3 regions of the Micrococcus sp. HMSC067E09 genome follow, and region 3 is predicted to be linked to each of the others. Evidence: predicted binding sites of a transcription regulator. Region 3 holds the regulator's gene; each other region holds the start of a gene.
What was found. Region 3 encodes HrcA, which represses chaperone genes, less so after heat shock. Its sites were predicted from a motif close to TTNGCACTCGNNNNNNNCGAGTGCNAA; they were not measured.
Positions count from the first base shown of each region.

Region 1: a site for HrcA is predicted at 9,010-9,036, ahead of groL (chaperonin GroEL). Genes of this name have one in related genera too.
Region 2: a site for HrcA is predicted at 2,630-2,656, ahead of groES (co-chaperone GroES). Genes of this name have one in related genera too.

Region 1 is NZ_KV809428.1:21,607-32,773, forward strand. Features, by position in the region: gene HMPREF2863_RS03615 (S8 family serine peptidase) at 326-2,308, shown strand; gene HMPREF2863_RS03620 (S8 family peptidase) at 2,776-4,248, shown strand; tRNA gene HMPREF2863_RS03625 (tRNA-Val) at 4,421-4,494, shown strand; gene HMPREF2863_RS03630 (threonine/serine exporter family protein) at 4,661-6,562, shown strand; gene HMPREF2863_RS03635 (uracil-DNA glycosylase) at 6,665-7,342, opposite strand; gene HMPREF2863_RS11420 (DUF3263 domain-containing protein) at 7,487-7,780, shown strand; gene HMPREF2863_RS03640 (LytR C-terminal domain-containing protein) at 7,787-8,866, shown strand; gene groL (chaperonin GroEL) at 9,178-10,812, shown strand; gene HMPREF2863_RS03650 (DUF4031 domain-containing protein) at 10,975-11,167, opposite strand, start outside.
Region 2 is NZ_KV809417.1:86,366-97,532, forward strand. Features, by position in the region: gene HMPREF2863_RS02160 (ABC transporter permease) at 1-674, shown strand, start outside; gene HMPREF2863_RS02165 (iron chelate uptake ABC transporter family permease subunit) at 667-1,740, shown strand; gene HMPREF2863_RS02170 (iron ABC transporter ATP-binding protein) at 1,737-2,492, shown strand; gene groES (co-chaperone GroES) at 2,786-3,082, shown strand; gene groL (chaperonin GroEL) at 3,190-4,794, shown strand; gene HMPREF2863_RS11990 (hypothetical protein) at 5,003-5,734, opposite strand; gene HMPREF2863_RS02190 (dicarboxylate/amino acid:cation symporter) at 6,061-7,509, opposite strand; gene guaB (IMP dehydrogenase) at 7,740-9,284, shown strand; gene HMPREF2863_RS02200 (GuaB3 family IMP dehydrogenase-related protein) at 9,394-10,530, shown strand; gene HMPREF2863_RS02205 (SURF1 family protein) at 10,621-11,167, shown strand, end outside.
Region 3 is NZ_KV809443.1:27,368-35,943, forward strand. Features, by position in the region: gene HMPREF2863_RS07050 (PhoH family protein) at 1-319, opposite strand, end outside; gene HMPREF2863_RS07055 (16S rRNA (uracil(1498)-N(3))-methyltransferase) at 381-1,133, opposite strand; gene dnaJ (molecular chaperone DnaJ) at 1,135-2,259, opposite strand; gene hrcA (heat-inducible transcriptional repressor HrcA) at 2,363-3,376, opposite strand; gene HMPREF2863_RS07070 (DUF3097 domain-containing protein) at 3,561-4,430, shown strand; gene HMPREF2863_RS12350 (DUF4870 domain-containing protein) at 4,535-5,254, shown strand; gene hemW (radical SAM family heme chaperone HemW) at 5,452-6,732, opposite strand; gene lepA (translation elongation factor 4) at 6,736-8,576, opposite strand, start outside.

The DNA.
Region 1 (11,167 bases), on a different contig from region 3:
ACACTGCGGAGGCGGGGTGTGGGCCACGTCTCAGGACGACCATACGCCCTCGAGGCGTCCAGGACACTTTTATGTCCGACTTTCGGAACCGCCGGGCTGATATGGACGTAGGTGCAGCGATCTGTCCGAAGGTGCCGCCGCCTGTCCGATCGTGCCATCGACAGGCACCATGGGACGACGTTTCTCGACGATCGTCCAGGAACGCCCTGCCCTGCTTTCCGGCCTGGTCAGCGGCGCCTACTGTTATCCACATCACCACCGGACCGGGGGGACGCAAGGGTTGCGGCGGTGTGCCATCATCACCTCTTCCATCAGGAGAACCATCATGGTGAAGACGACCATGACCACCGCCGAAGACCGCCCGACCCGCCGTCTCGGCGCCGCTCTGGCAGCCGCCGTCGTCGCCGGCTCCGCCCTCGCGGCCACTCCGGCCGCCACCGCCACCGAGGTCCCGGCCCCCGCCGAGAAGGCCCCGATCCTGGCGACCCCCGTCGCTGACCTGGCGGCCCGGGGCATGGAGGTCCCGGATCCGAACGCGGACGGCTATGACAAGTTCATCGTCACCTACAAGGAGACCGCCTCTGCGGCCGCCACCGCACAGGGCCGTGCCCATGCCTGGGGCAAGGCCGCGAAGCAGGCCGGCGTCTCCGTGAAGGAGCTGCGCGCCACCGCCGTGGGCTCCCGTGTGATCAAGGCGGACAAGAAGCTGTCCCAGGCCGAGTCCGCGGAGTTCATGGAGACGCTCAAGGCCGATCCGGCCGTCGAGTCGGTCGAGCCGGACGTCATCTTCACCGCGGCCCTTGACCCGAAGGACGCCCTCTACAACCAGCAGTGGGGGTTCCACGGCGCCAACGGCATGCGCGTCCCCGGCGCCTGGGACCACTCCACCGGCTCCGGCGTCACGGTCGGCATCATCGACACCGGCCAGACCAGCCACCCCGACCTGGACGCGAACACCGTCCCGGGCTACGACTTCATCTCCGACCCGGGGAACGCCCGTGACGGCGACGGCCGTGACGCGGACCCGACCGACGAGGGCGACTGGTCCGTCGCCGGCGAGTGCAACTCGCCCTACGCGTCCGACTCTTCCTGGCACGGCAGTCACGTGGCCGGCACCGTCGGCGCCGTGGCGAACACCGAGGGAGTCGTGGGTGTGGCTCCGGATGTGAAGCTGCAGCACGCCCGCGTGCTCGGCAAGTGCGGCGGCTCGCTGTCCGACATCGCCGATGCGATCGTCTGGGCTTCGGGCGGATCCGTGCCCGGAGTCCCGGACAACCAGACCCCGGTGGACGTCATCAACATGTCCCTCGGCGGCTCCGGTGCCTGCAGCGCGACCTATCAGAACGCGATCGACTCGGCCGTGTCCCGCGGCGTCCCGGTCGTGGTCGCCGCCGGCAACGACAACAGGGACGCCTCCGGGGCCACCCCGGCCAACTGCGACAACGTCATCACCGTGGCCGCCTCGGACTCCAGCGGCAACCGTTCCTCGTTCTCCAACTACGGATCCCCTGTGGACGTGACGGCCCCCGGCACGGACATCATCTCCACCGTGAACGCCGGCAAGACCACCCCGAGCTCCTCGACCTACGCCGCCTACAACGGCACCTCCATGGCCACCCCGCACGTGGCCGGCGCGGTAGCGCTGATGCTGGCCAAGGACGGCTCCCTCACCCCGGCCGCCGTCGAGTCGGCGCTGAAGGACAACGCCCGTTCCATGCCGGGATCCTGCTCCGGCGGCTGCGGCGCAGGCCTGGTGGATGCCGCCACGACCCTCGCCTCTCTGGGCGGCGGCTCGGACCCTGCTCCGGAGCCGGAGCCGGAACCGGAGCCGGAGCCGGACCCGGACCCGATCGGCGGGGAACTGCTGACCAACGGCGGCTTCGAGCAGGGTGCCACCGGGTGGCTCGGCACCGGCAACTCCACCCCGGTGTACTCCGCGGCGGGCTCCCACTCCGGCAACTACCACGCCGCCATGAACGGACTGGGCTACCGCAACACCGCCACCATCGAGCAGCGGGTGTCCCTGCCGGCCGGCACGACCTCGACCCTGTCCTACGCCCTGCGCGTGGACTCGAACGAGGGCACCTCCGCCGCCTATGACCGCATGAGCGTGATGGTCAACGACGGCATCGCCTCCTACACGCTGAAGACGCACTCCAACATGGAGCAGGGCCGCGGGTACGCGACCCACACCGCGGACCTGTCCCGCTTCGCGGGCAAGGACGTGACCGTGTTCTTCCGTGGCGAGGAGGATGCGTACTCCGCGACCGTCTTCCGTCTGGACGACGTCTCGCTGACCGCCCGCTGAGTCTGCTGACGCGTCGGTGACGCCGCAGGTCCCGCCGGCCTGCACTGACCCGACGGCCCGGCCCGGGGAGCGCCCGCTCCCCGGGCCGGGGTCGTCTGTGCCGGCGCCTGATGTCAAGTACCCCTAGTGCCCGACGACGGCCGCCCACCCCGCGGGGGTGCGCGGCCGTCGTCGTGGGTGCCCCTCCGGCACCACGGTGCCGGTCACGGTGTACCGGCGTGCAGGCGGACCGTCCCGGCCGACGGGACCAGGGTGCTGACCGTCGGTGCCGCCGGACGTCGACGACCGTGCCGGGATCCGGCACCAAGGTGCCGGATGTGCGCCCGAGGATTGAAAGTGACCTGGCTCACCTGCCTAGCGTGAGGGCATCGCCGGACGTCGCGGCGAGGGGAGCTCCCCCAGGGGAGTTCAGGCCGCGACGGACGGAAGCAACCAGATCACCGATCACCTGTCAGAGGAGAAGCCCGATGGCTGCCCACCGAGACAACACCCGCAAGACCGCCCGCCGCGCCGGCGCCCTGCTCGCCGCCGCAGCGCTGGGAGGCAGCGCGTTCGCCGCCGCCCCGGCCCTCGCCGACCAGATCGCGGCCCCGGCCGAGAAGGCCCCGACCATCGCCACCCCGGTTGCCGACCTCGTGGCCCAGGGCATGGCGGCCAAGGACCCGAACGCGGACGGTTACGACAAGTTCATCGTGACCTACAAGGAGGGTGCGCAGGCCGCGACCACCTCCCAGGGCCGCGCGAACGCCTGGGGCAAGGCCGCCAAGGCCGCCGGAGTCTCCGTCAAGGAGCTGCGCGCCACCGCCTCCGGCTCCCACGTCGTGCAGGCGGACAAGAAGCTGGACCAGGCCGCCTCGAAGGCCTTCATGCTCCAGCTGGCCGCGGATCCGTCGGTCGAGTCCGTCGAGCCGGACGCCATCATGACCGTCGCCGCATCCACCCCGTCCGATGCCCTGTACTCGGAGCAGTGGGGCTTCCACGGGGAGAACGGCATGAACGTCGAGGGCGCCTGGGACGCCGGCACCGGCGAGGGCTCCACCGTCGCCGTGCTGGACACCGGCATCGTGGACCACCCGGACCTGAACGCCAACGTCTCCGGCGGCTATGACTTCATCTCGGACGCGGACTCCGCCCGTGACGGCGACGGCCGTGACGCGGACCCGAGCGATGAGGGTGACTGGATCGAGTACGGCGAGTGCAACGCCATGATGGAGTCCGGCTCCTCCTGGCACGGCACCCACGTGGCCGGCACCATCGGTGCGGTCGCGGACACCGAAGGCGTGGTGGGCGTGGCCCCGGACACCACCATCCAGCCGGTCCGTGTGCTCGGCAAGTGCGGCGGCTCCCTGTCTGACATCGCCGACGCGATCGTCTGGGCCTCGGGCGGGTCCGTGCCGGGCGTCCCGGACAACCCCGAGCCGGCCGATGTGATCAACATGTCCCTGGGAGGCTCCGGCATGTGCGGCACCGCCTACCAGAGCGCCATCGACCAGGCCGTGGCCAACGGCACCACCGTCGTGGTCGCCGCAGGCAACGAGTCCCAGCCGGCCGCCAACTCCCGCCCGGCCAACTGTGACAACGTGGTCACCGTGGCCGCCTCCGACGAGCAGGGCTCCAAGGCCTCCTTCTCGAACTACGGCGACGCCGTGGACGTGACCGCCCCGGGCGCGGAGATCATCTCCACCGTGGACTCCGGCACCACCACCCCGGCCGGCGCGGACTACGCCGCCTACCAGGGCACCTCGATGGCCGCCCCGCACGTGGCCGGTGTGGCCGCCCTGCTGGTCGCCAACGGCACTGCCGACCCGGCCGCCGTCGAGCAGCAGCTGAAGGACACCGCCCGCACCATGCCCGGCACCTGCGCCGAGGGCTGCGGTGCCGGCCTCGTGGACGCTGCCGCGGCACTGGGCGGCTCGGACGTCGGCGGCCGCCCTGAGTGATCCGCTGACCTGACACACCGATTCCCCTCGGCGTGAGGGGCGGGGCGGGGACCTGGCGGTCTCCGCCCCGCTCCGTGCCCGGGGCAGGGCCCGGTCGACGGTTTGGACGACCGCCGGGACATCGTGTATATTTCAGCAAGTTGCTCCGCCCGCTGTGGAGGAGTCAGACCAAGGATCTTTAGCTCAGTTGGTTAGAGCGTTCGCTTCACACGCGAGAGGTCGCTGGTTCGAGTCCAGTAAGATCCACCGCCGCGAGGCCCTCCGCCACGGAGGGTCTCGCTTTTTTCGTGGAGGTGCCTTCCGTGGAGGCGCCCAGGGCGACGGCCGCACCGGGCCCGGCCCGCGCCACGTGCCCGGCGCACATGGTGTACTGGACCGCGTCAGCGGAGCCCAGCAGAGGCAGGAGGTCACGGTGTCACAGGATCCCCAGCAGGAGTCCTTCGACCCGCGCATCCCGGAGGCGCCCGTCGAGGTCTCGGCCATCCCCGTCATCCGGCCCGCCCACGCCGATTCCGACCCCGTCACGTCCCCGGCCCCGGCCGTCCCGGACGCCGCCCTCGACCCCGTGGAGACGGATGCGGCCACCGGCATGGTGGAGATGTCCACCGAGCCGGTGGCGGACTCGCCCCTCACCCAGCCGCCGCTGTCCGAGCCGGTGACCACCTCCGTGCTGGCCCCTGCCGACGGCAACGGCCGCGTCCCTGCCCCGCAGGCCGTCCCCGACCCGGACGCCAACGCCCTCGAAGCGTTCGCCGACGCGGCCCTGCACGAACCCCAGCTCGAGGAGTCCGGCTTCGCCGACGCCCCGTTCGCGGTTCCGGGAGAGCGGTCGCGGGGCCGCCGCCTGCCCCGTCCGCGGCTGCGCCGTTCTCCCAAGCCCGCGGCGGACCCAAATCCAGACCGGGTCGTCTACGGCGAGCACATGCCCACCCAGGCGATCGCCCTTGTGGAGCGCCTCGGCAGCTCCGCCTACGGCCGCCGTATGCGCTCCCGGCTCAGCGCCCGCAAGGCCGATCAGGACGCGGCCGTGGACGCCCGCACCACCCTGGACTTCGCCCTCAAGCTCGGTGAGACGATGTTCAGCTTCGGGGCGAGCTCCATGGACGTGGAGTCCTCGATCATCGTGGTCACCCAGGCGTTCGGCATCCACGAGATCGAGATCGACCTGACGAACCAGGCGATCTCCCTGAACTACGCCCCGGACTCCTCACGGGGAGAGGTGCCGTACACGCTGCAGCGTGTGGTGCGCTCCTGGTCCACGAACTTCGCCGGCCTCGGCCTGCTCCACCGACTCGTGGAGGAGATCGCCGACGGGGAGACGACCCGTGCCGAGGCGCAGCGCCGCCTCGTGGAGATCCGGCGCACGCCCAAACCGTTCCCGGCCTGGTCCGAGGTCATCATGGCCGGCGTCTTCTGCGGCCTGTTCGTGCCGTTCATCGGCGGCACGTGGCGAGGGGCACTGGTGGGCATGGTGTCCACATGGATCGTGTTCTGGCTGAAGATCAAGGTGGAGAAGCGCGGGCTCCCGGAGATCTTCAGCACCATGCTCGGCAGCTTCCTCGCCACCACGATCGCGCTGACGCTGCACGCGGTGAATGTGGGCATCGACCCGTCCCTGGTGATCGCCGGCGGCATCATGATCCTGCTGCCGTCCTCCCGCTTCGTGGCCGCCGTGCAGGACGCCATCAACGGCTTCCCCCTCACCGCGGCAGGCCGCCTGACCTCCGCGCTGCTGGGCTACATGGGCCTGATGGGCGGCATCATGATCGGCGTCATCGGCTCGGAGATCGCAGGCCTGCCGACGTTGGACCTGGCCGAGGCGCCGACGGGATCGGAGCTGCCGGCCATCGTCCTGATGCTGCTCGTGGCCTGCGCTGCGATGTCCGACTCGATCGTCGAGCAGGCCACATGGAAGGCACTGATCGCCTCCGGGCTGGTGGCCTCCGCCGCCTACGGCGTCTGGCTGCTGTTCGACGGCATCGGCACGGGCCCGCGCCTGACCCCGGCGATCGCCGCCATGGCGGTGGGCTTTCTGGGCCGCATCGCGGCCCTGCGTCTGGGCTTCCCGCAGATCGTGGTGGTGCTGCCCAGCATGCTCTTCCTGCTGCCCGGTCTGGCGATCTTCCGTGCTCTCTACGAATTCACGGTGGAGTCCGGCTCCACCCTGCTCGGCGTGGCCGGCATCTTCAATGCGACCGTCGTGGTGGCCGCGATTGCCGGCGGCGTGGTCTTCGGCGACATCCTCGCCCGGCCGCTGACAGACCGGATCTTCGTGGGGTCGCGGCCGGCCACCGGCGCCGGCCACGTCCGCTGACCGGAGGCCGCCGCCCGGACCCGGCCGTCGGGTCGGGTGCGCCTGCAGGCGGCGGCGCGTGCCGTCGTCGGGGCGGACAGGGGACGACGACGGACGCCCGCCTCAGGCGGGCAGGCTCCAGTCCACCGGCTGCGCACCGTGCTCCGTCAGCCACGCATTGGCCCGGCTGAACGGCCGCGAGCCGAAGAACCCGCGGTGGGCGCTCAGGGGAGACGGGTGCGGGGACTCGACGACGCCCACCCCGTGTGCACGCAGCGGCGCGGCGAGCCGGCGGGCGTCGGCGCCCCAGAGCAGGGCGACCAGCGGAGCGTCACGCTCGGCGAGGGACTTCACCGCGGTCTGCGTGATCTGCTCCCAGCCGATGCCGCGGTGCGAACCCGGGGAGCCGGCAGCCACGGTGAGGCAGCGGTTCAGCATGAGCACTCCGCGCTCGGTCCACGCGGTGAGGTCGCCGTGCTCGGGTGGGGTGACGCCGAGGTCGTCGGCGAGCTCGCGGTAGATGTTGACCAGGGAGCGGGGGAGCGGCCGGACATCCGGGGCGACGGCGAAGCTCATGCCGATCGGATGCCCCGGCGTGGGGTAGGGGTCCTGGCCGAGCACGAGCACGCGGACGTCGTCGAACCGCTGACGGAAGGCCCGCAGCACGTTCTCCGGGGCCGGCAGGATCTGCTCGCCGGCGGCGCGGCGGGCGCGCAGCTGTTCGGCGACGGCGGCGAAGGCGGCGTCGTGGTCGGCGAACACCCGGGCCCAGCCCGGCTCCAGCGGCGCGATGAGGTCCATCCCGCCAGGCTATCCGGACACGGTCTGCGCTCGCCTGCGGCAGGCCGTCCGGCAGTCCGCGGGCGCGACGGGCTTCCGGTACGTGTGCCGCGCCACGGTGACACGTCCGCCGAGGTGGGGGCGGGGGAACGTACCATGTGGGACATGCCGACGACCCCACGAGACGAGCTCACCCCGCTGGAGCGGGAGGTGCTCGAACTCGAGGACCTGCGCTGGCGGTACCCGGGGGCCAAGGACCAGGCCATCCGCGAACGATTGGGACTGACCCCCACCGCCTACTATCAGATGTTGAACGGCCTGCTTGATCGGGAGGCCGCGCTCGCCTGCAGGCCCCTCCTCGTTCAGCGGCTTCGCCGCAGGCGAGGGACCCGTCGACGTGCCGGACGACCTGCCCGACCGGCCGCCTCTACTTCCCCCACTGTCGCCCAGGAGACCTGATTCACGATGGCCTACACGCCTGATCGCTTCGACGACGTCCCCGAGTACACGGACCAGCGCGGCGCTCACCGCGACCACTTCGAGGGGGCGGCGGCCGCCGGTGCCGGCGTCCGTCCGTTTCTGCTCATCGCCGTGGCCGCCATCTTGGTGGGCCTGTTCGTGGGCGTTGCCCTTCCGTTCCTCCAGCGCGGGGACGACTCCACCACCGCCGACGCCACCGCGTCCGTGACCGCCACTGCGTCCGACGATGCCGCCTCCGCCTCTGGTGACGACGAGCGCGAGGGCACGGCCGCCTCCGAGACGGAGGAGGCGAAGAAGTCCGAGGACGCTGAAGAGTCGAAGAAGGCGGAGGCGTCCACGAAGGCAGAGGAGTCCCGCAAGGCGGAGGCGTCGAAGCGGGCCGAGGAGTCGAAGCAGGCCGAGGAGTCCCGCAAGGCCGCCGAAGAATCCAAGCAGGCTGAGGAATCGAAGAAGGCCGAGGAATCGAAGCAGGCGGAGGAGTCCCGCAAGGCGGAGGAGTCGAAGAAGGCCGAGGAGTCCCGCGAGGCTGCCGCCGCTGCCGCTGAGGAGTCCCGTAAGGCGGAGGAGTCGAAGAAGGCTGAGGAGTCCCGCGCCGCCGAAGAGTCGAAGAAGGCTGAGGAGTCCCGTAAGGCGGAGGCGTCGAAGCAGGCCGACGAGTCCCGCGCCGCCGCCTCGCGTGCCGCAGAGGAGTCCCGCAAGGTCGCGGAGGCCCGCGAGGCCGAGGCATCGAAGAAGGCCGAGGCGTCGAAGAAGGCTGAGGCGTCGAAGAAGGCTGAGGCATCCAAGAAGGCGGAGGCGTCGGTCAAGAAGAATCGCGTGGTCGTCTACAACGCCACCCGCGTCAACAAGCTCGCCGCCGGCTACGCCGACCGGCTGGAGAAGGCCGGCTTCACCAACGTGACGGCGGAGAACTGGAACGGCTACGGCCTGAGCAGCTCCGCGGTGCTGTACAACCAGTCCTCGTTCAAGGGCACCGCCGAGGCGGTCGCCAAGGAGCTGGGCATCCCGGCGTACCAGACCCCCAACCTGAAGCTGAACGGCGTCGCGGCAGTCATGTTCAAGTGACCGACGCCTGATCCCTGTGCCGGCCCGGCCGGCGCGGATCGCCTCCGGCGCCCCGTCCACCCGCTCTCCGGCGGGCAGGCGGGGCGCTGTTGCGCCGTCAGCGGACCTTTTGCACTCACCGAGCGAGAGTGCTCATAATGGCTTTAGCACTCCGGTGTGCCGACTGCCAGCCGCGTCCCGCGGCAGACCAGGGCGCATGCGGAGCAGGACCTGACAGCGGTGAGGCGCTCCCGGTGGGACGCCGTCCGTCGCGGGCACTGCACAGGTCACCGACCGCTGAGAACGCAGCCGTCCAGAAAGGACATGCAGACATGGCCAAGACCATCGCATTTGACGAAGAGGCACGCCGCGGCCTGGAGAAGGGGCTGAACACCCTGGCCGACGCCGTGAAGGTGACCCTGGGCCCCCGCGGCCGCAACGTCGTGCTGGAGAAGAAGTGGGGCGCGCCCACCATCACCAACGACGGCGTCTCCATCGCCAAGGAGATCGAGCTCGAGGACGCATACGAGAAGATCGGTGCCGAGCTCGTCAAGGAGGTCGCCAAGAAGACCGACGACGTGGCCGGCGACGGCACCACCACCGCCACCGTGCTGGCCCAGGCCCTGGTCCGTGAGGGCCTGCGCAACGTGGCCGCCGGTGCCGACCCTATGGCCCTGAAGCGGGGCATCGAGAAGGCCGTCGAGGCCGTCACCTCCGAGCTCCTGGGCGCCGCCCGCGAGATCGAGACCAAGGAGCAGATCGCCGCCACCGCGTCGATCTCCGCCGCCGACGAGCAGATCGGCTCCCTCATCGCCGAGGCCCTGGACAAGGTCGGCAAGGAGGGCGTCATCACCGTCGAGGAGTCCAACACCTTCGGCCTCGAGCTCGAACTCACCGAGGGCATGCGCTTCGACAAGGGCTACATCTCCGGCTACTTCGTCACCGACGCGGACCGCCAGGAGACCGTCCTCGAGGACCCGTACATCCTGATCGTCAACTCCAAGATCTCCACCGTGAAGGACATGGTGTCCGTCCTGGAGAAGGTCATGCAGTCCGGCAAGCCGCTGCTGATCATCGCCGAGGACGTCGAGGGCGAGGCCCTGGCCACCCTCGTGGTCAACAAGATCCGCGGCACCTTCAAGTCCGTCGCCGTGAAGGCCCCGGGCTTCGGCGACCGCCGCAAGGCCATGCTGGCCGACATCGCGATCCTCACCGGCGGCCAGGTCATCTCCTCCGAGGTCGGCCTGTCCCTGGAGACCGCGACCCTGGACATGCTGGGCCAGGCCCGCAAGGTCGTCGTCACCAAGGACGAGACCACCATCGTCGAGGGTGCCGGCGACGCCGACCAGATCGCCGGCCGCGTCTCCCAGATCCGCTCCGAGATCGAGAACACCGACTCGGACTACGACCGTGAGAAGCTGCAGGAGCGCCTCGCGAAGCTGGCCGGCGGCGTGGCCGTCATCAAGGCCGGTGCCGCCACCGAGGTGGAGCTCAAGGAGCGCAAGCACCGCATCGAGGACGCCGTCCGCAACGCCAAGGCGGCCGTGGATGAGGGCATCGTCGCCGGCGGCGGCGTGGCCCTGATCCAGGCCGGCGCCAAGGCCTTCGACGGCCTGCAGCTCGAGGACGACGAGGCCACCGGCGCGAACATCGTGAAGGTCGCCATCGAGGCCCCGCTGAAGCAGATCGCCCTCAACGCCGGCCTGGAGCCGGGCGTTGTGGCGGACAAGGTCAAGGACCTCCCGGAGGGCAACGGCCTCAACGCCGCCACCGGCGAGTACGAGGACCTGCTGGCCGCAGGCATCAACGACCCGGTGAAGGTGACCCGCTCTGCCCTGCAGAACGCCGCCTCCATCGCCGGCCTGTTCCTCACCACCGAGGCCGTCGTGGCCGACAAGCCGGAGAAGGCCGCCCCGGGCGCCGACGCCGGCATGGACCCGATGGGCGGCATGGGCGGCATGATGTGACCGCCTGCTGACGCCTGACCCGGCCCGCAGCCGGGTCGACCGACGCAGGCGAGGCCCGGTCCCCTCACAGGGGGCCGGGCCTCGCCGCATGTCTGGAGACATTGCCGCTCAGCCAGGTGGGCGGCTTCCCAGCTGGGGCGGCGAAGCGGCAGGAGCGGGGCCTCAGCGCAGCAGGTCGCGCTCCCGGGTCAGGTTGGCCCGTGCCGCCTGCTCCCAACGACGACGGCCGCTCGCCGTCGTGTACAGCCGTTCCGTCGCCAGCAGGTCGTCCAGAACGGCGGAGCGTCCGCGGCGCCAGTCGGGCTCGGCCACGTGGGCGAAGTCCTTTCGGACGAGGGCCACGTAGGCCTCGTAG
Region 2 (11,167 bases), on a different contig from region 3:
CGCTGATCCTGTTCCCGGGCGCCCCGCTGATGGTCCGCATGGTCGGGGCCATCGTGTTCGCGCTGGTGGGCACGCTCGTGTTCTTCCTCTTCCTGCGGCGGGTGACCCTGAAGTCCTCGCTGATCGTGCCGATCGTGGGCATCATGCTCGGCGCCGTCGTGGGGGCGGCCTCCACGTTCCTGGCCCTGGAGACGGACATGCTCCAGCAGGTGGGGCAGTGGTTCAACGGCTCCTTCACGTCCGTCGTCGGCAGCCGCTACCTGCCGATGTGGGCCACCCTCGTGGTCCTCGTGGCCGTGTTCGTGATCGCCGACCGCTTCACCGTGGCGGGCCTCGGCAAGGACATCGCCACGAACGTCGGCCTCAACTACACGGCGGTGGTCTTCACCGGCGTCACCATGGTGGCGCTGGTGACCGGCGTGACCACCGTGGTCATCGGCTCCCTGCCGTTCCTCGGGCTCGTGGTGCCGAACCTGGTGTCCATGGTCCGCGGCGACGACCTGCGGTCGAACCTGCCGTGGGTGTGCATGGTCGGCGTGTGGATCGTGGGCGTCTGCGACATCCTCGCCCGCGTGGTCATCGCCCCGTTCGAGGTGCCCGTGTCCGTCATCCTGGGCATCGTCGGCGCCGGCGTTTTCGTGTTCCTGCTCGTGAGGAGGCGCCGCGGTGCCTGACGTGCTCAAGACCTCCAGCGCCGGACCGGACTCCGTGCAGGCCCCCGCCTCCACGGCGGACAGGCCGCGCCAGTCCGGGCCGTTCACCGACTCCCGCCACCGCACCCGGTACATCCTGCTGGTCGCGGCGCTCGTGCTGGTCTCGGCCGGCTCCACCCTCGGCATCCTGCTCTGGGACAACAAGGCCGCCCCGGGCACCCGGGCCTTCGAGCTGATCGTCGGCATGCGCATGGACGCGCTGGTGGTGATCGCCGTCGTCGCGTTCTGCCAGGCCTTCGCCACGGTCTCCTTCCAGACCGCCACGGGCAACCGGATCATCACGCCCTCGATCATGGGCTTCGAAGCCCTGTACACGGTCATCCAGACCGCCACCGTCTTCTTCCTGGGCGCCGCGGGCCTGACGCTCTTCGCCGGGGGAGCGCAGTTCTTCCTCCAGGCCGGCGCCATGGTCCTGTTCGCCACGGCGCTCTACACGTGGCTGCTCTCCGGCCGGCTCGGATCGATCCACATCATGCTGCTGGTGGGCGTCGTGATCGGCGGCGGCCTCGGCTCGCTGTCCTCCTTCATGCAGCGCATCATGGACCCCAACGAGTTCGACCTGCTCACCGCCCGCCTGTTCGGCAACATCGGCAACGCGGACACGGCCAACCTGAAGTACGTCATCCCGATCGTCGCGGTGACCGGCCTGGTGATCTGGCTGCGGGCCCGCCGCATGAACCTGGTGGCGCTCGGTGCAGACGTGACCAACAACCTGGGGCTGAACCACAAGCGGGAGGTCATGGTCTCGCTCTTCCTGGTGTCCGTGCTCATGTCCATGACCACCTCACTGATCGGCCCGATGACCTTCCTCGGGTTCCTCGTGGCCACCCTGGCCTACTCGGCCACGGACACCTACGACCATCGGCTGGTGCTGCCGGTCGCGTTCCTCATCGGCTATGCGATCCTCTCCACCGCCTACTTCGTGCTGCGGCACGTCTTCTACGCCCAGGGCGCGGTGACGGTGATCATCGAGCTCGTGGGCGGACTCGTCTTCCTGTTCGTCATCATGCGGAAGGGCCGCCTGTGATCACCCTCGAGAACGTCTCCAAGACCTACGGCGCCGAGACGACCATCGGCCCGGTGTCCTTCGAGATCCCCGCCGGCGGCGTGACCGCCCTGGTCGGCCCCAACGGCGCCGGCAAGTCCACCGTGCTCACCATGATGGGCCGCCTCCAGGAGGTGGACTCCGGCACCATCACGGTGAACGGCAGGGACATCACCGGCACCTCGTCCCGGGAGCTGGCGAAGACCCTGGCGATCCTGCGTCAGGAGAACCACTTCATCACCCGCCTCACGGTCCGCCAGCTGGTGGGCTTCGGCCGCTACCCGTACTCCAGGGGCCGCATCACGGTGGAGGACGAGAAGTACATCTCCGAGGCCATCGACTTCCTCAATCTCACCGCGTATGAGAACCGCTACCTGGACCAGCTCTCCGGCGGTCAGCGCCAGCGGGCCTACGTGGCCATGGTGTTGGCGCAGGACACGGACTACGTGCTGTTGGACGAGCCGCTGAACAACCTGGACATGCAGCACTCGGTGCAGATGATGAAGCAGCTGCGCCGCACCGCGGACGTCCTCGGCCGCACCGTGGTGATCGTCATGCACGACATCAACTTCGCCGCCGCCTATGCGGACCAGATCGTCGCCATGAACGACGGCCGGGTCTCCACGGTCGGCACCCCGGCCGAGATCATGCGCCCGGACGTGCTCCAGGGCATCTTCCACACCCCCTTCGAGGTCGTGGACGGCCCGGCCGGCCCGCTCGCCGTCTACTACTGAGCACTGCGTCGGCGACGACGGCCCCCCTCCCCGTCCCTTCCTCCTCGCCCCGGTGCGGGGACGGACGGAGGCGAGGGGGCGTCGTCGTGCCCCGGCGAGGGCGCCGGCAGGCGCGCGTGCACGCCCTCAGCGGACAGCTGGCACTCGCCTTGACCGAGTGCCAGGCGGGTTCCTAGAGTCATGGGTGTTGGCACTCGGGCCCTCCGGGTGCCAAGAATCCAGAACACCTCTGCCATCCGGCACCCGCGACGACGGTTCGGCAGTGACGAGTCGAAGAAGAAGGAGTGTGCAGCATGTCTGTCTCCATCAAGCCCCTCGAGGACCGCATCGTTGTCCGCCCGCTCGAGGCCGAGCAGACCACCGCGTCCGGCCTCGTGATCCCGGACACCGCCAAGGAGAAGCCGCAGGAGGGCCAGGTCGTGGCCGTCGGCCCGGGCCGCGTCGCCGAGAACGGCAACCGCGTGCCGGTGGACGTCGCCGAGGGCGACGTCGTCCTGTACTCCAAGTACGGCGGCACCGAGGTGAAGGTGAACGGCGAGGAGTACCTGGTGCTCTCCGCCCGCGACGTGCTGGCTGTCGTCACCAAGTGACCCGCCGCGACGGGCCCGGCGAGCGGCGCGCACCGCACCGGTGCGCGCGCCCCGGGCCCCTCGCGTCTTCGCACCCTCTGACTCCCTGAATGAAAGGAGCGTCCGTCATGGCCAAGCAGCTGGCTTTCAACGACGACGCACGCCGCGCCCTCCAGGCCGGCATCGACAAGCTCGCCGACACCGTCAAGGTCACCCTCGGCCCCAAGGGCCGCAACGTCGTCCTGGACAAGGCCTGGGGCGCGCCCACCATCACCAACGACGGCGTGACCATCGCCCGTGAGGTGGAGCTGGACGACCCCTACGAGAACATGGGCGCCCAGCTCGCCAAGGAGGTCGCCACCAAGACCAACGACATCGCCGGCGACGGCACCACCACCGCCACCGTCCTGGCCCAGGCCCTCGTGAACGAGGGCATGCGCCAGGTGGCCGCCGGTGCCGCCCCGAACGAGGTCAAGAAGGGCATCGCGACCGCCGTGGCCGCCGTCGAGCGCCGCCTGCTCGAGAACGCCCGCCCGGTCGCGGGCAAGGAGGTGGCCCACGTGGCCGCCATCTCCGCCCAGAACGACGAGGTCGGCGAGCTGCTGGCCCGCGCCTTCGACACCGTCGGCACCGACGGCGTCATCACCATCGAGGAGTCCTCCACGACCTCCACCGAGCTGGACGTGACCGAGGGCATGCAGTTCGACAAGGGCTTCCTGTCCCCGTACATGGTGACCGACGCCGAGCGCCAGGAGGCCGTCCTCGAGGACGCCTACGTGCTCATCAACTCCGGCAAGATCTCCAACGTGCAGGAGCTGCTGCCCCTGCTGGAGAAGGTCCTGCAGTCCAACAAGCCGCTGTTCGTGATCGCCGAGGACGTCGAGGGCGAGGCCCTCTCCACCCTGGTGGTCAACAAGATCCGCGGCACCCTGAACGTGGTGGCCGTGAAGGCTCCGGGCTTCGGCGACCGCCGCAAGGCGATGATGCAGGACATCGCGATCCTCACCGGCGCCCAGGTGGTCTCCCCGGACCTGGGCATGAAGCTGGAGCAGGCCGACCTGGACGTGCTGGGCACCGCCCGCCGCGTCACCGTCACCAAGGACTCCACCACCATCGTGGACGGCGGCGGCGCCGCCGACGAGGTGGAGGCCCGTGTGGCCCAGATCAAGGCCGAGGCCGCCGCCACCGACTCTGACTGGGACAGGGAGAAGCTCCAGGAGCGCCTGGCCAAGCTCGCCGGCGGCGTCGGCGTGATCCGCGTGGGCGCCGCCACCGAGGTGGAGCTCAAGGAGCGCAAGCACCGCATCGAGGACGCCGTGTCCTCCACCCGTGCGGCCCTGGAGGAGGGCATCGTCGCCGGCGGCGGCACCGCCCTCATCAACGCCCTGGCCGTCCTGGACGAGGACGAGGCCGTCCAGGGGCTGACCGACGACGCGCTCGTGGGTGTGGACATCGTCCGCAAGGCCCTGAAGCAGCCGCTGCGCTGGATCGCCCAGAACGCCGGGGAGGACGGCTACGTGGTCGTCTCCAAGGTTGCGGAGATGGAGCCCAACCAGGGCTTCAACGCCAAGACCGGCGTGTACGGAGACCTGATCGCCGACGGCGTGGTCGACCCGGTGAAGGTGACCCGTTCGGCCCTGGCCAACGCCGCCTCCATCGCCGCCCTGGTGCTCACCACCGAGACCCTCGTGGCGGACAAGCCGGAGGACGACGAGGACGACCACCAGCACTGACGCCCGTCACGGCCTGCAGCAGCCGCGTCCGCTCGCGACGTCGCCCCCGTGCCATCCGTATCGATGGCGCGGGGGCGACCATCCTGCCGGTCCCGCAATACCCCGCTACTCCTTGAGCGAGGCTCGGCCGGCTCGACCACAGACGCAGACGACGAAGGGTCCCAGCAATTCCTTGCTGGGACCCTTCGTGGTGCTCAGGCTTGCCGTATCACCAGATGCCGTTGGTGGAGTTGGCGTACTGGATTCCGGAAGTGGTGTTTCCGCTCGTCCGGGAGTCGAGGGTCGCACCGGCGGCGAGCTGACCGGAGCCCTTGGGGCCGGTGTAGGACCAGACGACCGGGCTCGTCCACGTGCTGAGCTTCTCGTTGTAGTAGTCGATGCAGTCGGCCGAGACGCCCTTTTCCAGGAGCGACTCGAACGTGGGCGCATCTGAGCCGGTGCTCGGGGTCACCAGGAGCGCATCATGGATACGGCCCCGACCGGTGGCGCCGTCACCGAAGCCGATCGCGATGTCCGCCTCGTTGTCGCCCAGGCCGGCACCCGGAAGCTTGCCCGAGAAAGTCCACTGGATCTTCGCGTCTCGGCCACCGACGGGGACGGGCGAGGAGCCGCGTTCGGTCTGAGACCAGGTGCGCGAACCCCAGGAGGTGCGGACCCCGGTGATGTCACGCACGTTGGTCACGGAGAGCTCGTTCACGCGGACCACGTCGATGGCCACCTTGAGGGGGTTCGTCTTGGTGAACGTGTAGGTGCACCGGGAGAGGTTCTTGATGTTGACGTAGGCATCGGTGGCGAAGCCATCGCCAGCGTTGAGCGGCTGGTAGAAGTTGATCTCGAGCTTGAGCGGAGCTCCGTTGCACGTCAGTGCGGCGGTGGCGTCCGCGAAGGCCTGATCGATGATCGTCTTGCTCTCGGCCGTGCAGGTGGGGGAGGCGGCCATGGCGGGGGCCGCGGCGGCGACCGCGACGGGGGCACCGACCAGGCGATGCCCTGTGCGACGGAACGACGGGAAAGGTTCTCGGTCATGGGAATCCTTCGGGAATGGCAGGGAAACCGACGGATCGGGCCATCAGGGATGTATCTGACGCTTACGCCGTCGCCCCCAATGTACCCCACTCCCATAGCGAAAAGGTCTATGAATTCGCTATGAAGGCGCGGCTCGGTTGACGGGCGGGCCGGAAGGGCGGTGCCGGGGCCGGTCCGCGCAGGCGGCCCGGCGACGGCGGCCCGGCGACGGCGCGCGGGCGCCGTCGCCGCCGCCGTGCCTCAGCGAGCGGAGACGGGGGAGCGAGCATCATCGTGGCGGCGGGCGTCCACGATCTCCTCCTCGTCCTCCATGATGTCTGCGCGCTCGGCGTTGTAGCGGTCCAGGTCGAGGATGTGCTCCTGCTTGGCCACGAGTGCCGGGATGAGCGCCTGGCCGGCCACGTTGGTGGCGGTGCGGCCCATGTCCACGATCGGGTCCACGGCCAGCAGCAGGGCCATGCCCTCGAGCGGCAGCCCCGCGGTGGACAGGGTCAGCGTGAGCATCACGGTGGCGCCGGTGGTGCCCGCGGTGGCGGCCGAGCCCAGGACGGAGACCAGGACGATCAGCGCGTACTGGCCCAGCGAGAGGTCGATGCCGAAGAACTGCGCCACGAACAGGGCGGCGATCGCCGGGTAGATCGAGGCGCAGCCGTCCATCTTGGTGGTGGCGCCCAGCGGCACGGCGAAGGAGGCGTAGCCGGTGGGGACGCCGAAGTTCCGCTCGGCCACGCGCTGGGTCACCGGCAGGGTGCCGATGGAGGAGCGGGACACGAACCCGAGCTGCACCGCGGGCCACACGCCGGAGAAGTACTGGCGCACCGAGAGGCCGTGCAGCTTCGCCAGGGCCGGGTAGAGCACGAAGAGCACCAGGGCGAGGCCGAGGTAGATCGCGACCACGAACTTCACCAGCGTGCCCATGGTGGTCCAGCCGTAGGAGGCCACCGCGTTGCCGAGCAGGCCCACGGTCCCCAACGGGGCCAGACGGATGATCCACCACAGGACCTTCTGGATCACGGCCAGCACGGAGCGGGAGAAGGACAGGAACGGCTCGGCCTTCGCGCCGACCTTGAGCGCTGCCACGCCGACGGCGATGGAGACGACCAGCACCTGCAGCACGTTGAAGTCCGGCGAGACGGAGACGGCACCGGACTCGGCCACGGACGCGGAGGCCTCCAGGCCGAGGAAGTTCGCCGGGATCAGGCCCTTGAGGAAGTCGAGCCAGCCGACCTCGCGGGCGGTGTAGTCGGTGGGGGCCTGCTGTCCGGTGCCGACGCCCGGCTGCACCACGGCGCCGACGGCGACGCCGATCAGCACGGAGACCAGCGAGGTCAGGGCGAACCAGAGCAGGGTCTTCGCCGCCAGGCGGGCGGCGTTGGTCACCTGCGCCAGGTTGGCGATCGAGGCGACCACCGCGAAGAACACGAGCGGCACCACGGTGGCGCGCAGCAGGGAGATGTAGGACGAGCCCAGGGTGGCCAGGCCCTCGCCCAGCCACGTGGGGGTGTCCTCGGTGTGGCCGGTGGCGCGGGCGAGCAGGCCCAGGGCCAGGCCCACCACCAAGGCGATGAGGATCTGCGGGCCGAAGCGCGTGTACCACGCGGAGGGTCGGGGGCGGTCGGAGGCACGCGCGGCCGCCTGCTCGGGGGCGTCCGAGCGCGGGGGCGTGGGGGAGGCGTTCTGCGAAGTCATCGGGCGACGATAGGCCGGGTGCGGGGCAGGGAGCGGCCGGGGGGTCATCCAGGGCAACAGTCGTGATCGTGGACACCAGGCGACGTGCTCGGGCCGTCGGGCGGGCCGACGGCGGCAGGTGAGCTTCCCCACCCCACGGCCGCCCCGTGTGTGCGCGGTCGTAGACTGTCAGGCACCGGTGCTGCGCGCCGGTGCCTGATGCCGTCTCCCGCTCGAAAGGTTCTGCGCCCGTGAACGTCACGTCCTCTGGTCCGTCGCCGGATCCCGTCGCCACCGCCGCCGACCCGTTCGGGTTCTTCGGCCTCACCTACGACGACGTCCTGCTGCTGCCGAACGCCACGGACGTCATCCCGGCCGACGCCGACACCTCGACGCGCCTGACCCGGCGGATCAGCCTCAACATCCCCATCATCTCTGCGGCGATGGACACCGTGACCGAGGCGCCGCTGGCCATCGCCATGGCCCGCCAGGGCGGCATGGGCATCATCCACCGCAACCTGTCCATCGAGGACCAGGCCTCCCACGTGGACCGCGTGAAGCGCTCCGAGTCCGGCATGATCACCGACCCGGTGACCATCGGCCCGGACGCCTCCCTCGCCGAGCTGGACGAGCTGTGCGCCCGGTACCGCGTCTCCGGCCTGCCGGTGGTGGCCGAGGACCGCACCCTGCTGGGCATCATCACCAACCGGGACACCCGCTTCATCCCGCAGGAGGAGTGGCAGACCCGCACGGTCGAGACCGCCATGACCCGCATGCCGCTGGTCACGGCCCGTGAGGGCATCTCCCGCGAGGAGGTGCTCGAGCTCTTCTCGCACAACCGGGTGGAGAAGCTGCCGCTGGTGGACCGCAAGGACCGCCTCACCGGCCTGATCACCATCAAGGACTTCGACAAGGCATTGAAGTACCCGGACGCCGCGAAGGACGAGGAGGGCCGCTTGCGCGTCGGCGGCGCCGTCGGCTTCTTCGGCGACGGCTGGGAGCGGGCCATGGCGCTCGTCGAGGCGGGCGTGGACGTGCTCGTGGTGGACACCGCGAACGGCCACACCCACGGTGTGCTGGACATGATCGCCCGCCTGAAGAAGGAGAAGTCCGCCCGGCACGTGGACGTCATCGGCGGCCAGGCCGCGACCTACGCCGGGGCCAAGGCCATCGTGGACGCCGGGGCGGACGCCGTGAAGGTCGGCGTGGGCCCGGGCTCCATCTGCACCACCCGCGTGGTCGCCGGCGTCGGCGTCCCGCAGATCACCGCCATCTACGAGGCCGCCAAGGCCGCGATCCCGGCCGGCGTGCCGCTGATCGCCGACGGCGGCCTGCAGCACTCCGGGGACATCGGCAAGGCCCTCGTGGCCGGCGCCGACTCCGTGATGCTCGGCTCCCTGCTCGCCGGCACCGCAGAGTCCCCGGGCGACCTGGTCTTCTACCAGGGCAAGCAGTTCAAGGCCTACCGCGGCATGGGCTCCCTGGGCGCCATGCAGACCCGCAACGGCCAGCGCTCCTTCTCCAAGGACCGCTACTTCCAGGCCGACGTGCCGAGCGAGGACAAGCTGATCCCCGAGGGCATCGAGGGCCAGGTTCCCTACCGCGGCCCGGTGGGCGCCGTGGTCCACCAGCTGGTGGGCGGCCTGCGCCAGACCATGTTCTACACCGGCTCGGAGACCGTGCCCCAGCTCAAGGAGCAGGGCCGCTTCGTGCGCATCACCGCGGCGGGGCTGAAGGAGTCCCACCCGCACGACATCATGATGACCGTCGAGGCGCCGAACTACCGAGGCCACTGACACCGGCCGGCCGCACCGGCCGAAAGCGCCGCCGCGAGGGGTGGGACCGCACCGGTCCCGCCCCTCGTCGCATGTCTGCACCGGCGCGGCTCTCGACTACCCTGGAGGGGTGAGCAACGAGATCGAGATCGGACGTGGCAAGCGTGGCCGTCGGGCCTTCTCCCTGGACGACGTGTCGGTGGTCCCGGCGCGTCGCACGCGTGACCCCGAGGACGTGAACCTGTCCTGGCAGATCGACGCCTTCACGTTCGACATGCCGGTGATCGGCGCCCCGATGGACTCCGTGATGTCCCCGGACACGGCCATCGCCCTGGGCCGGCTCGGCGGCCTCGGCGTCCTCAACCTCGAGGGGCTGTGGACCCGTCACGAGGACCCGACCTCCCTGCTGGAGGAGATCGCCTCCCTGCCGGACGAGCCGGGCAGCCCTGAGGTCACCCGCCGCCTCCAGGAGATCTACTCCGCGCCGATCCGTGCCGAGCTGATCACCGAGCGTCTGAACCGGATCCGCGAGTCCGGCGTCGTCGTAGCCGGCTCGCTCACCCCGCAGCGCACGCAGGAGTTCTACCGCACGGTCGTCGAGGCCGGCGTCGACCTGTTCGTCATCCGCGGTACCACCGTCTCGGCCGAGCACGTCTCGACCGCCAAGGAGCCGCTGGATCTGAAGAAGTTCATCTACGAGCTCGACGTCCCGGTGATCGTCGGCGGCGCGGCCGGCTACACACCGGCGCTGCACCTGATGCGCACCGGCGCGGCCGGCGTGCTCGTCGGCTTCGGCGGCGGCGCGTCCTCCACGACCCGCCGCGCACTGGGCATCCGCGTGCCGATGGCCACCGCCGTCTCGGACATCGCCGAGGCCCGCCGCGACTACATGGACGAGTCCGGCGGCCGCTACGTGCACGTGATCGCCGACGGCGGTCTGGGCACCTCCGGCGACATCGTCAAGGCGATCGCCATGGGCGCCGACGCCGTCATGCTCGGCGCCACCCTGGCCCGCGCTACGGACGCCCCGGGCGGCGGATGGCACTGGGGCGGCGAGGCCGCCCACCCGGTGCTTCCGCGCGGCCACCGCACCCGCGTCGGCCAGGCGGCTCCGCTCGAGGAGCTGCTCTGGGGCCCGGGGCGCCAGACCGACGGCACCACGAACCTCATGGGCGCCCTCAAGGCGGCCATGGCGACCTCCGGCTACACCGAGCTCAAGGACTTCCAGAAGGTCGAGGTCATCGTGAACCCGGCCGTCGGCGCCTGAGCCCCGCACCGGCCCCTGCCCGGCAGGGGCCTCCGGAGCCGCCCCTCCGGCACCCGCCACCGTCCCCGACCCCCTTCGGAGCTGAACCGCGTGCTGCGCACCGCCCTGAAGCCGTTCTGGCTGCTGATGCTCGTGCTGACGATCGTGGTGTCCGGCGTGTTCGTCTACCTGTCCAAGTGGCAGTTCGAGAGCGCCGAGACCGCTGCGCCGCCCCCGCGCGAGCAGACGGAGAACGCGGTCCCGCTCGTGGGCCACATCAACCCCGCCGAGCCGCTGCTGGCCTCCCAGGCGGACCAGGTGCTCGAGTTCTCCGGCACCTTCCTGCCGGACACGGACGTCGTGGTGGACAACCGCCTCCTGCGGGGAGAGGACGGCTACTGGGTGGTCTCCGCCTTCCGCCCGGACGAGGCGCCGGAGGGCGCCCCCGAGGGCATCGTCATGCCGGTCGTGCGCGGCTGGTCCGCGGACGCCGCCGCGGCCGACCCCGCCCCGGAGGGCGAGGTGACCGTCACCGGCCGCCTGCTGCCGCCCGAGGGGCCGCTGCCGCGGGTGAAGGACGGGCCGGACACCGGCGGCCGCATCCTCGTGGACAGCCTCTCGGCGGCCCAGCTGACGAACTTCTGGGACGTGCCCTCCT
Region 3 (8,576 bases):
CCTGCTCCATGGTGTCCGCGGTGACGGGGATGTCCTTGTGGGCGATGCCGCGCAGGTCCTCCACGATCCGGCGCACCCCGGCGACCTCGGCGGGCGGGCCGTCCAGCCCGAGCTCCTGGTCCCGGACGGAGACCTCGACCTGCGGGTACACGCCGGCCAGGATCCGCAGCAGGGCGTCCTGGGGTCCGAGCGTGCGGACCATCAGGTCCGAGGACGCGAAGTGGACGCTGTGGTGGCCGGTGGGGACGGTGGGACGGGTCTCGGCGTGAGAGGACGTCACGATGGGGTTCATCACCTCGGGGTTCGCAGGTGCTGTCAGGGGCATGCAGGACGCCTGTGCCGCAGGCGGCAACGTGGCGCGTCCGCTCATTCTACGTGCGTCACCAGCGTCCGAGCAGGTGCTGGAGGACGGCGATGGCGGCCGGTCCCGCCGTGGAGGACCGCAGCACGTTGGTCCCGAGAAGCCGCAGCTGCACGCCGGCGTCCGTGAGCGCATCGAGCTCGCCGGCGGAGATCCCGCCCTCCGGGCCCACCACCAGCACGATCCGCTCCGCCTCGGACCAGTCCGCCGCGTCCGCGGCGGTCAGCCCCTGCGTCGCGTCCTCATGCAGGACCACGACGACGGTCCCCTCCGTGACGAGGTCCCTCACCGAGGCGCCGGTGACGGTGGGCTCCAAGACAGGAATGCGGGCCCGGCGGGCCTGCTTGGCGGCGGCGTGGAGGGCATCGGCCCACTTCTGCCGGGCCTTGGCCTCCCTGGGGCCGCGCCAGCGCACGATCGCCCGCTCGGACTCCCACGGGACCACGGCGTCCACGCCGAGCTCCGTGGCCGTCTGCACCGCAAGGGTGTCCCGGTCCCCCTTGGCCAGAGCCTGCACGAGCACCAGTTCCGGGCGCTGTGCCGGGACGTCCTCGACCTGGTCCACGGTGACGGTGACCGAGTCCTTCTCCGCCGCGGCCACGGTCCCGTGGGCGCGCCGGCCCACGGTGTCGGCCACGAGGATCGGATCCCCCGGTCCCAGGCGCATGGCGCCGGCGGCATGGCGCGCCTCGGCCCCGGTGAGAGTCACGGACGAGCCGGGGCGGCCGTCGTCGAGGTCCCCGGGCGCCACGTAGAACAGGTGCGCAGTCACGTCAGAGGTTCTTCAGGTTCTCGCGGATCCGGGCGAACATCGACTTCTGGTGCTTGGCGCCGTGGACGACCTCCTCGCCGCGCAGCTCGGCCAGGCGCTCCATGAGCTCGCGCTGCTCCGAGGTGAGGTCGGTGGGCGTGGCGACGAGGACGTTCACGCGCAGGTCTCCGCGGCCGACGCCGCGCAGTCGCCCCACACCCAGGCCCTTGAGGACCTCCACGTGGCCGGGCTGGGTGCCCTCGGCCAGGGTCACGGTCTGGGGGCCGTCCAGGGTGTCCAGGGTGACGGTGGTGCCGAGGGCCGCGGCGGCCATCGGAACGGTGACGGTGGTGGACAGGTTGTCACCCTCACGGGCGAAGGTGGCGTCCGGGGCCACGACGATCTCCACGTAGAGGTCACCGTGGGGACCGCCGCCGGGGCCGGCTTCGCCGCGGCCTGCCAGGTGGATCCGCGTGCCGGTGTCCACGCCGGCCGGGACCTTGATGGTCAGCGGCTTCCGGGCGCGCACACGGCCCTGGCCGTGGCACTCGTGGCACGGGCTCGGCAGGGTGGTGCCCATCCCCTGGCAGCCGGGGCAGGCCTCGGTGGTCATGATCGTGCCCAGCACGGACCGCACCGGGCGCTGGATCATGCCCTGGCCGTGGCAGGTGGAGCAGGTCTCCGGCGAGGTGCCGGGCTCGCAGCAGGAGCCGTTGCAGGCCTCGCACGTCACGGCCGTGTCCACCTGCAGGGTGGTCTCGGCGCCGAACACGGCGTCCTTGAGGGAGATCTGCGCGCGGATCTGCGCGTCCTGGCCGCGGCGGGTGCGGGAGGCCGGGCCGCGCTGGCCGCCGGCGGCGCCCATGAACGTCTCGAAGATGTCCGCGAAGCCGAAGCCCCCGGAGCCCTGGCCGAAGCCACCGAACCCGGCATTGCCGTTCTCGTTGCCCGTGGAGTCGTAGTTGCGGCGCTTGTCCGGATCGCTGAGGACCTGGAAGGCGTGGGAGATCTGCTTGAACCGGTCCGCAGCCTCCTCGCCCGGGTTCACATCCGGATGGTACTTGCGGGCCAGCTTCCGGTACGCGCGGCGGATCTCCTCCTGGGAGGCGTCGCGGGACAGGCCGAGCGTCTCGTAGTGGTCGGACACGGTGGGGACTCTTCCTTCCAGAAGACTTCAGATGGGGTTTCGAGGATGCGGTGAGGGGCCGTCGTCGGGACGCGGCGAGGCCCCCCCGATGAGGCGGCGACCCTCAGGTGCTGAGGATCCGGGAGAGGTAGCGGGCGATCGCACGGACCGCGGCCATGGTGCCCGGATAGTCCATGCGGGTGGGGCCCACGACCCCGAGCTTGGCGACCGCGCCGGGCCCATAGGAGGCGGCCACCACGGAGGTGTCGGCCAGCGAGCCGGCGTTCTCCGAGCCGATGCGGACCGAGAGGCCGGACACGTCCTGTTCCATCTCCGTGAGCAGCCGCAGGAGCACCACCTGCTCCTCCAGCGCCTCGAGGATGGGGCCGATGGACTGCGGGAAGTCGCCGTGGGTCCGCGCGAGGTTGGCGGTGCCCGCCATGACGATGCGGTCCTGGCGGCCCGCCTCCAGCAGCTGGCGGACGGCGGCGGTGAGCGTGTCCGCCAGCGGACGGTCCTCCGGCGGGACGGACAGCACGGCCGTGTCCAGGACGGCGGAGGCCTGAGCAGGCGTGAGCCCGTCCAGCGACTGCAGCAGGACCTGCTTGAGCGCGGCGAGGGTGGCGTCCTCGGCCTCGTGCTCCGTGGCGACCACACGCTGGTCCACCCGCCCCGTGGAGAGGATCAGGACCACCAGCACGCGGGCCGGCGCCAGGGAGACCAGCTCCAGGTGCCGTACGGTGGAGCCGTCCTCATGGGGGAACTGTGCGATGGCCACCTGCTGGGTCAGCTGCGCCAACAGCCGGACCGCGTTGTCCATCATCTGCTCCATGTCCGCCTCCGGCTCCAGCAGCGCCTTGACGGCACGGCGCTCGGCGGCGGACAGGGGCTTCACCTCGGAGAGGCGGTCCACGAACACGCGGTAGCCCTTGTCCGTGGGGATGCGGCCGGCCGAGGTGTGCGGAGCCATGATGAGGCCCTCCTCCTCCAGGGCCGCCATGTCGTTGCGGACCGTGGCCGAGGAGACGCCCAGGCCGTGACGCTCCACCAGCGCCTTCGAGCCGACCGGCTCGCGCAGGGCGACATAGTCCTCCACGATGGCCTGCAGCACCTGCATGCGGCGCGGCTGTTCGCTCATCGGGACCGGACTCCTCTCCTGATCTGGTGGGCTCGGGGTGCAGGCGCCTGGTGCCTCGGCATGGCCGACCGGCTGGCACTCTCCGGGTTCAAGTGCTGATCCTACGGCGATCCGGCCGCGAGTTCACGGCGCGTCGGCGCGGGTTCGCTCACAGCGGGCAGTGACGTGGCTAGGGTCTGCTGGCATGGACTGGAACAGCTGGGGACCCGGACCCGCCGACGCACTGAAGCGACCCGCCGGCACGCGGGCCAAGACCGTCGGCGCCGCGCCGGGCACCGTGGTGGAGGACGTCGCCACCGGATTCGTCGGAGGCGTGCTGCGTGTGGAGCGCGCCGGCGGCGTGCACGTGGTGGTGCTGGAGGACCGCCACGGGAAGACCAGGTCCTTCCCGCTGGGCGGCGGCTTCTGGATCGACGGCGAACCCGTGACGCTCGTGCCGGAAGCCCGTGCCAACGGGCCGGCGAAGAGGACCCCGCAGCGCACCGCATCCGGATCAGTGCGCGTCGGGAACAGCCGGGCGCGCACGGCGCGGGCGTCGCGCATCTGGGTCGAGGGCGCACACGATGCCGAGCTGGTGGAGAAGGTCTGGGGCGAGGACCTCCGCCACGAGGGCATCGTGGTGGAGCCCCTGCACGGCGTGGACGACCTCGCCGGGGCCATCGCCGACTTCGGGCCGTCCGGCCGGCGCCGCCTGGGCATCCTGGTGGACCACCTGGTGCCCGGCTCCAAGGAGGAGCGCATCGCGGCCGATGCGATGCGGACGCCCGGAGCGGCCGGCAACGTGCTGATCCTCGGCCACCCCTACGTGGATGTCTGGCAGGTCATCAAGCCACAGGTCATCGGCATCCAGGCCTGGCCCGTGGTGCCCAAGGGGCAGGACTGGAAGACCGGCATCCTCAAGGCACTGGGCTGGCCGCATCGCACCAAGGAGGACGTGGGCCTGGGCTGGAAGCGGCTGCTGGCCCAGGTCCGCACCTACGCCGACCTCGAGCCCTCTCTGCTGGGACGTGTGGAGGAACTCATCGACTTCCTCACCGAGCCCGGGACCGCCTGAGCGATAGACTGACGCAGAATCGGCCCCTGACCGCGGGGCGCCCGGCCGGCAGACAGGGGCGCACCGTCGGTCTCCGGCCAGCCCCCGACCCTTCGAGGAGTACCGTGGCGAAGCCCGACCGCAGCGCACCCCGACGCCTCCCCGAGCCTGCTGCCGAGCAGGGCCCGGCCAGCGGCGCGGAGCAGGCGGAGACCGCAGCGGCGTGCTCGGCCCCTCAGCCGGACCGCGCCCCCAGCGGCCGCGTCCGCCCCAAGCCCGCCTCCGCCCGCCACGCCGCGGGCCCTGCCGCCGCCGAGGACTCCCGACGGGCCACGCCCGAGGCACCGGCGCCCAAGCACGCCGCTGCCGTGGCCGGTGGGGGCACTGCCGTGAAGACCAAGACCGAGGCTCCGGACGAGCCGCGCCCCGCCCGTCCCGTGCGCCCGGCCAAGAAGCAGCGGGCCGCCCGCCGTCCGTCGTGGGTGGAGGCCTCCTCCGGCCCCGGCGCCCCGCTGACCGCCAAGCAGGACCGTGAGCGGGCGACCCTGGCCCACTTCGGCGTGGCCGTCGGCTTCATGGTCCCGCTGGCCGTCTGGCTGCTCTACCGTGACCGCGGCCCCTTCACCGCCCAGGAGGCCAAGGAGGCGCTGAACTTCTCCGTCCCGCCGACCCTGCTCATGGGCGTGTTCTTCTTCCTGGGACAGCTGCCCGTCCTCGGCCCGGTGTTCGCCGTCATCGGTGCGCTGCTCTGGATGGTCATGGCCTTCTACGGCATCCTCGGCGGCTCCCAGGTGAACAAGGGCCGCCCCTACAGGTACCCGTTCAACCTGCGCATCCTGCGCTGACCGCGCCGGCCAGAGACGAACGGCGCCCGCCCGCGGCGTTGCGGGGATGCAACACGGCCACGGCGTTGTGGGGATGCAACACGGCCACGTTCTTCGATCTCAACACCGTGTCTTGCCCTCACATCGCCGGGGCGGGGCGGGGCGGGTGAGACCTTGCCTCACATCGCAAGGCCGGGCGGGGACGGCGACTCGGCCGCTCAGAAGCCGGCGAGCTCGCGCACGATGTGGTCGTTGCGCAGCCGCCCCTGCAGGGTCGGAACGATCCGGCCGGCCTGGGCCAGGCCGCCGTCGATCAGGCCCGCGGCGATCAGCTGCGGGATGCGGGCACGGGCGGCCGCACCCCCGTCCTCGGCCTGCTCCAGCACCCGCACGTCCAGGCCCTCGACCATGCGGACGTGGAGCATGACCTGCTCCAGCAGGCGTGCCTCGGCGTCCGGCACCTCGCGTCCCACGGCCGGGGTCACGCCGGTGGCCAGGCGCTGCGCGTAGGCCGCCGGGTGCTTGGCGTTCCAGAACCTGACGCCGGCCACGTGCGAGTGGGAGCCGGGGCCGATGCCCCACCAGTCCATGTCCCGCCAATAGGCCACGTTGTGCTCCGCGCGGTGTGCCCCGGTCTCCTGAGGGTCGTGCGCCCAGTTGGAGACCTCGTACCAGCGGAAGCCGGTAGCCTCCAGCAGCTCGTCCGCCAGCAGGTACTTGTCCGCCTGGTCGTCCGGGTCCACGTCGGCCACCTGCCCGCGCGCCACCTGGGCGCCGAACTTGGTGCCCTCCTCCACGATCAGCGAGTAGGCGCTGATGTGGTCCGGGCGGCAGTCGATCGCCGTCTCCACGGTGGTCCGCCAGTCCCCGAGCGACTCCCCCGGCGTGCCGTAGATCAGGTCCAGGGACACGTCCAGGCCGGCGGCCCGCGCCGCCTCCACGGCGGCCGGGATGTTCTCCGGTCGGTGGGTCCGCTCGAGCGTGGCGAGCACGTGCGGGACCGCAGACTGCATCCCCACGGACACGCGGGTCACGCCCCCGGCGGCCAGCTCACGCAGATAGGCCTCGTCGACGGTGTCGGGATTGGCCTCCACCGTCACCTCGGCTCCGTCGACCATCCCGAACGCCTCGCGCGCGGCGTCCAGGATCCGCACCAGGTGCGCCGCCGGCAGCAGCGTCGGCGTGCCACCGCCGAAGAACACGGTGTGCAACGGCCTTGCCGGCACCTCGGAGTCCTCCAGCGCTCTGCGTGCGAACCCCACCTCCGCCAGGGCCGTGTCCACGTAGTCGCCGCGCGAGGCGCCGGGGCCGAGGTCCGGGGCGGTGTACGTGTTGAAGTCGCAGTAGCCGCAGCGCACCGTGCAGAAGGGCACGTGCACGTACAGGCTGAAGGTCCTCGGTACGCCCGCGGCGAGGGACCGGCGGACCGCCTCCCCGCACGAGGAGGGGAGGCGTCCGTCGTCGGGGACGGGGTCACCGAGCGGCAGGACGGCGGGCACGCGTTACTTCTTGCCCTTGTCCGCGGACGAGGAGTCCGAGGACAGCGCGGCGATGAACGCCTCTTGCGGGACCTCCACGGTGCCCACCATCTTCATGCGCTTCTTGCCCTCCTTCTGCTTCTCCAGCAGCTTGCGCTTGCGGGAGATGTCGCCGCCGTAGCACTTGGAGAGCACGTCCTTGCGGATCGCGCGGATGTTCTCGCGGGCGATGATGCGCGAGCCGATGGCCGCCTGGATGGGCACCTCGAACTGCTGCCGCGGGATCAGCTCCTTGAGCTTCGCGGTCATCATGGTGCCGTACGAGTAGGCGAAGTCGCGGTGGGTGATCGCGGAGAACGCGTCCACCTGGTCGCCCTGCAAGAGGATGTCCACCTTGACCAGGTCCGCGGCCTGGTCGCCGTCCGCGCCCCAGTTCAGGGAGGCGTAGCCCTTGGTGCGGGACTTCAGGGAGTCGAAGAAGTCGAACACGATCTCCGCCAGCGGGATGCGGTAGCGGATCTCCACGCGCTCCTCGGACAGGTAGTCCATGCCCTGCAGGTGGCCGCGCTTGGACTGGCACAGCTCCATGACGGCGCCGATGAACTCGGCCGGCACGATGATCGTCGCCGCGGCCATGGGCTCACGGACCTCGTGGATCTTGCCCTCCGGGAACTCGGACGGGTTGGTCACCTCCACCACGGTGCGGTCCTCGGTGGTGACCTGGTAGACCACGTTCGGCATGGTGGAGATCAGGTCCAGGTCGAACTCGCGCTCCAGCCGCTCGCGGACGATCTCCAGGTGCAGCAGGCCCAGGAATCCCACGCGGAAGCCGAAGCCGAGCGCCACAGACGTCTCGGGCTCGTAGTTCAGGGCGGCATCGTTGAGCTTGAGCTTGTCCAGCGCGTCGCGCAGCACCGGGTAGTCCGAGCCGTCGATGGGATAGAGGCCGGAGAACACCATCGGCTGCGGGTCCCGGTAGCCGCCGATCTCCTGCTCGGCCGGGTCCGACTCCAGGGTGACGGTGTCGCCCACCTTGGACTGGCGCACGTCCTTCACACCCGTGATGAGGTAGCCCACCTCGCCGACACCGAGGCCTTCGGTCGGCTGCGGCTCAGGGGAGGACACGCCGATCTCCAGCAGCTCGTGGGCGGCACCGGTGGACATCATGCGGATCTTCTCGCGCGGGGTCAGCCTGCCGTCCACCACGCGCACATAGGTGACCACGCCGCGGTAGGTGTCGTAGACCGAGTCGAAGATCATGGCGCGGGCCGGTGCATCCGCCTGACCCACGGGGGCCGGCAGGGACGTCACCACCCGGTCCAGCAGCTCGGGCACGCCCACGCCGGTCTTGCCGGAGACCCGCAGCACGTCCTCCGGCTCGCAGCCGATCAGCTGGGCGAGCTCCGCGGCATAGCGGTCCGGGTCTGCGGCAGGCAGGTCGATCTTGTTCAGCACCGGGATGATCTCGAGCTCGTGCTCCATGGCCAGGTACAGGTTGGCCAGGGTCTGCGCCTCGATGCCCTGGGCGGCGTCCACCAGCAGGATCGCCCCCTCGCAGGAGGCCAGGGAGCGGGACACCTCGTAGCTGAAGTCCACGTGGCCGGGCGTGTCGATCATGTTCAGGGCGTAGTCGACGCCGTCGACCTCCCACGGCATGCGCACGGCCTGTGACTTGATGGTGATGCCGCGCTCCCGCTCGATGTCCATGCGGTCCAGGTACTGCGCCTTCATGTCGCGCGGCTGGACCACACCGGTGCACTGCAGCATGCGGTCGGCCAGGGTGGACTTGCCGTGGTCGATGTGCGCGATGATGCAGAAGTTGCGGATCACCGAGGGATCGGTACGCGAGGGCACGGGCGGGTTAG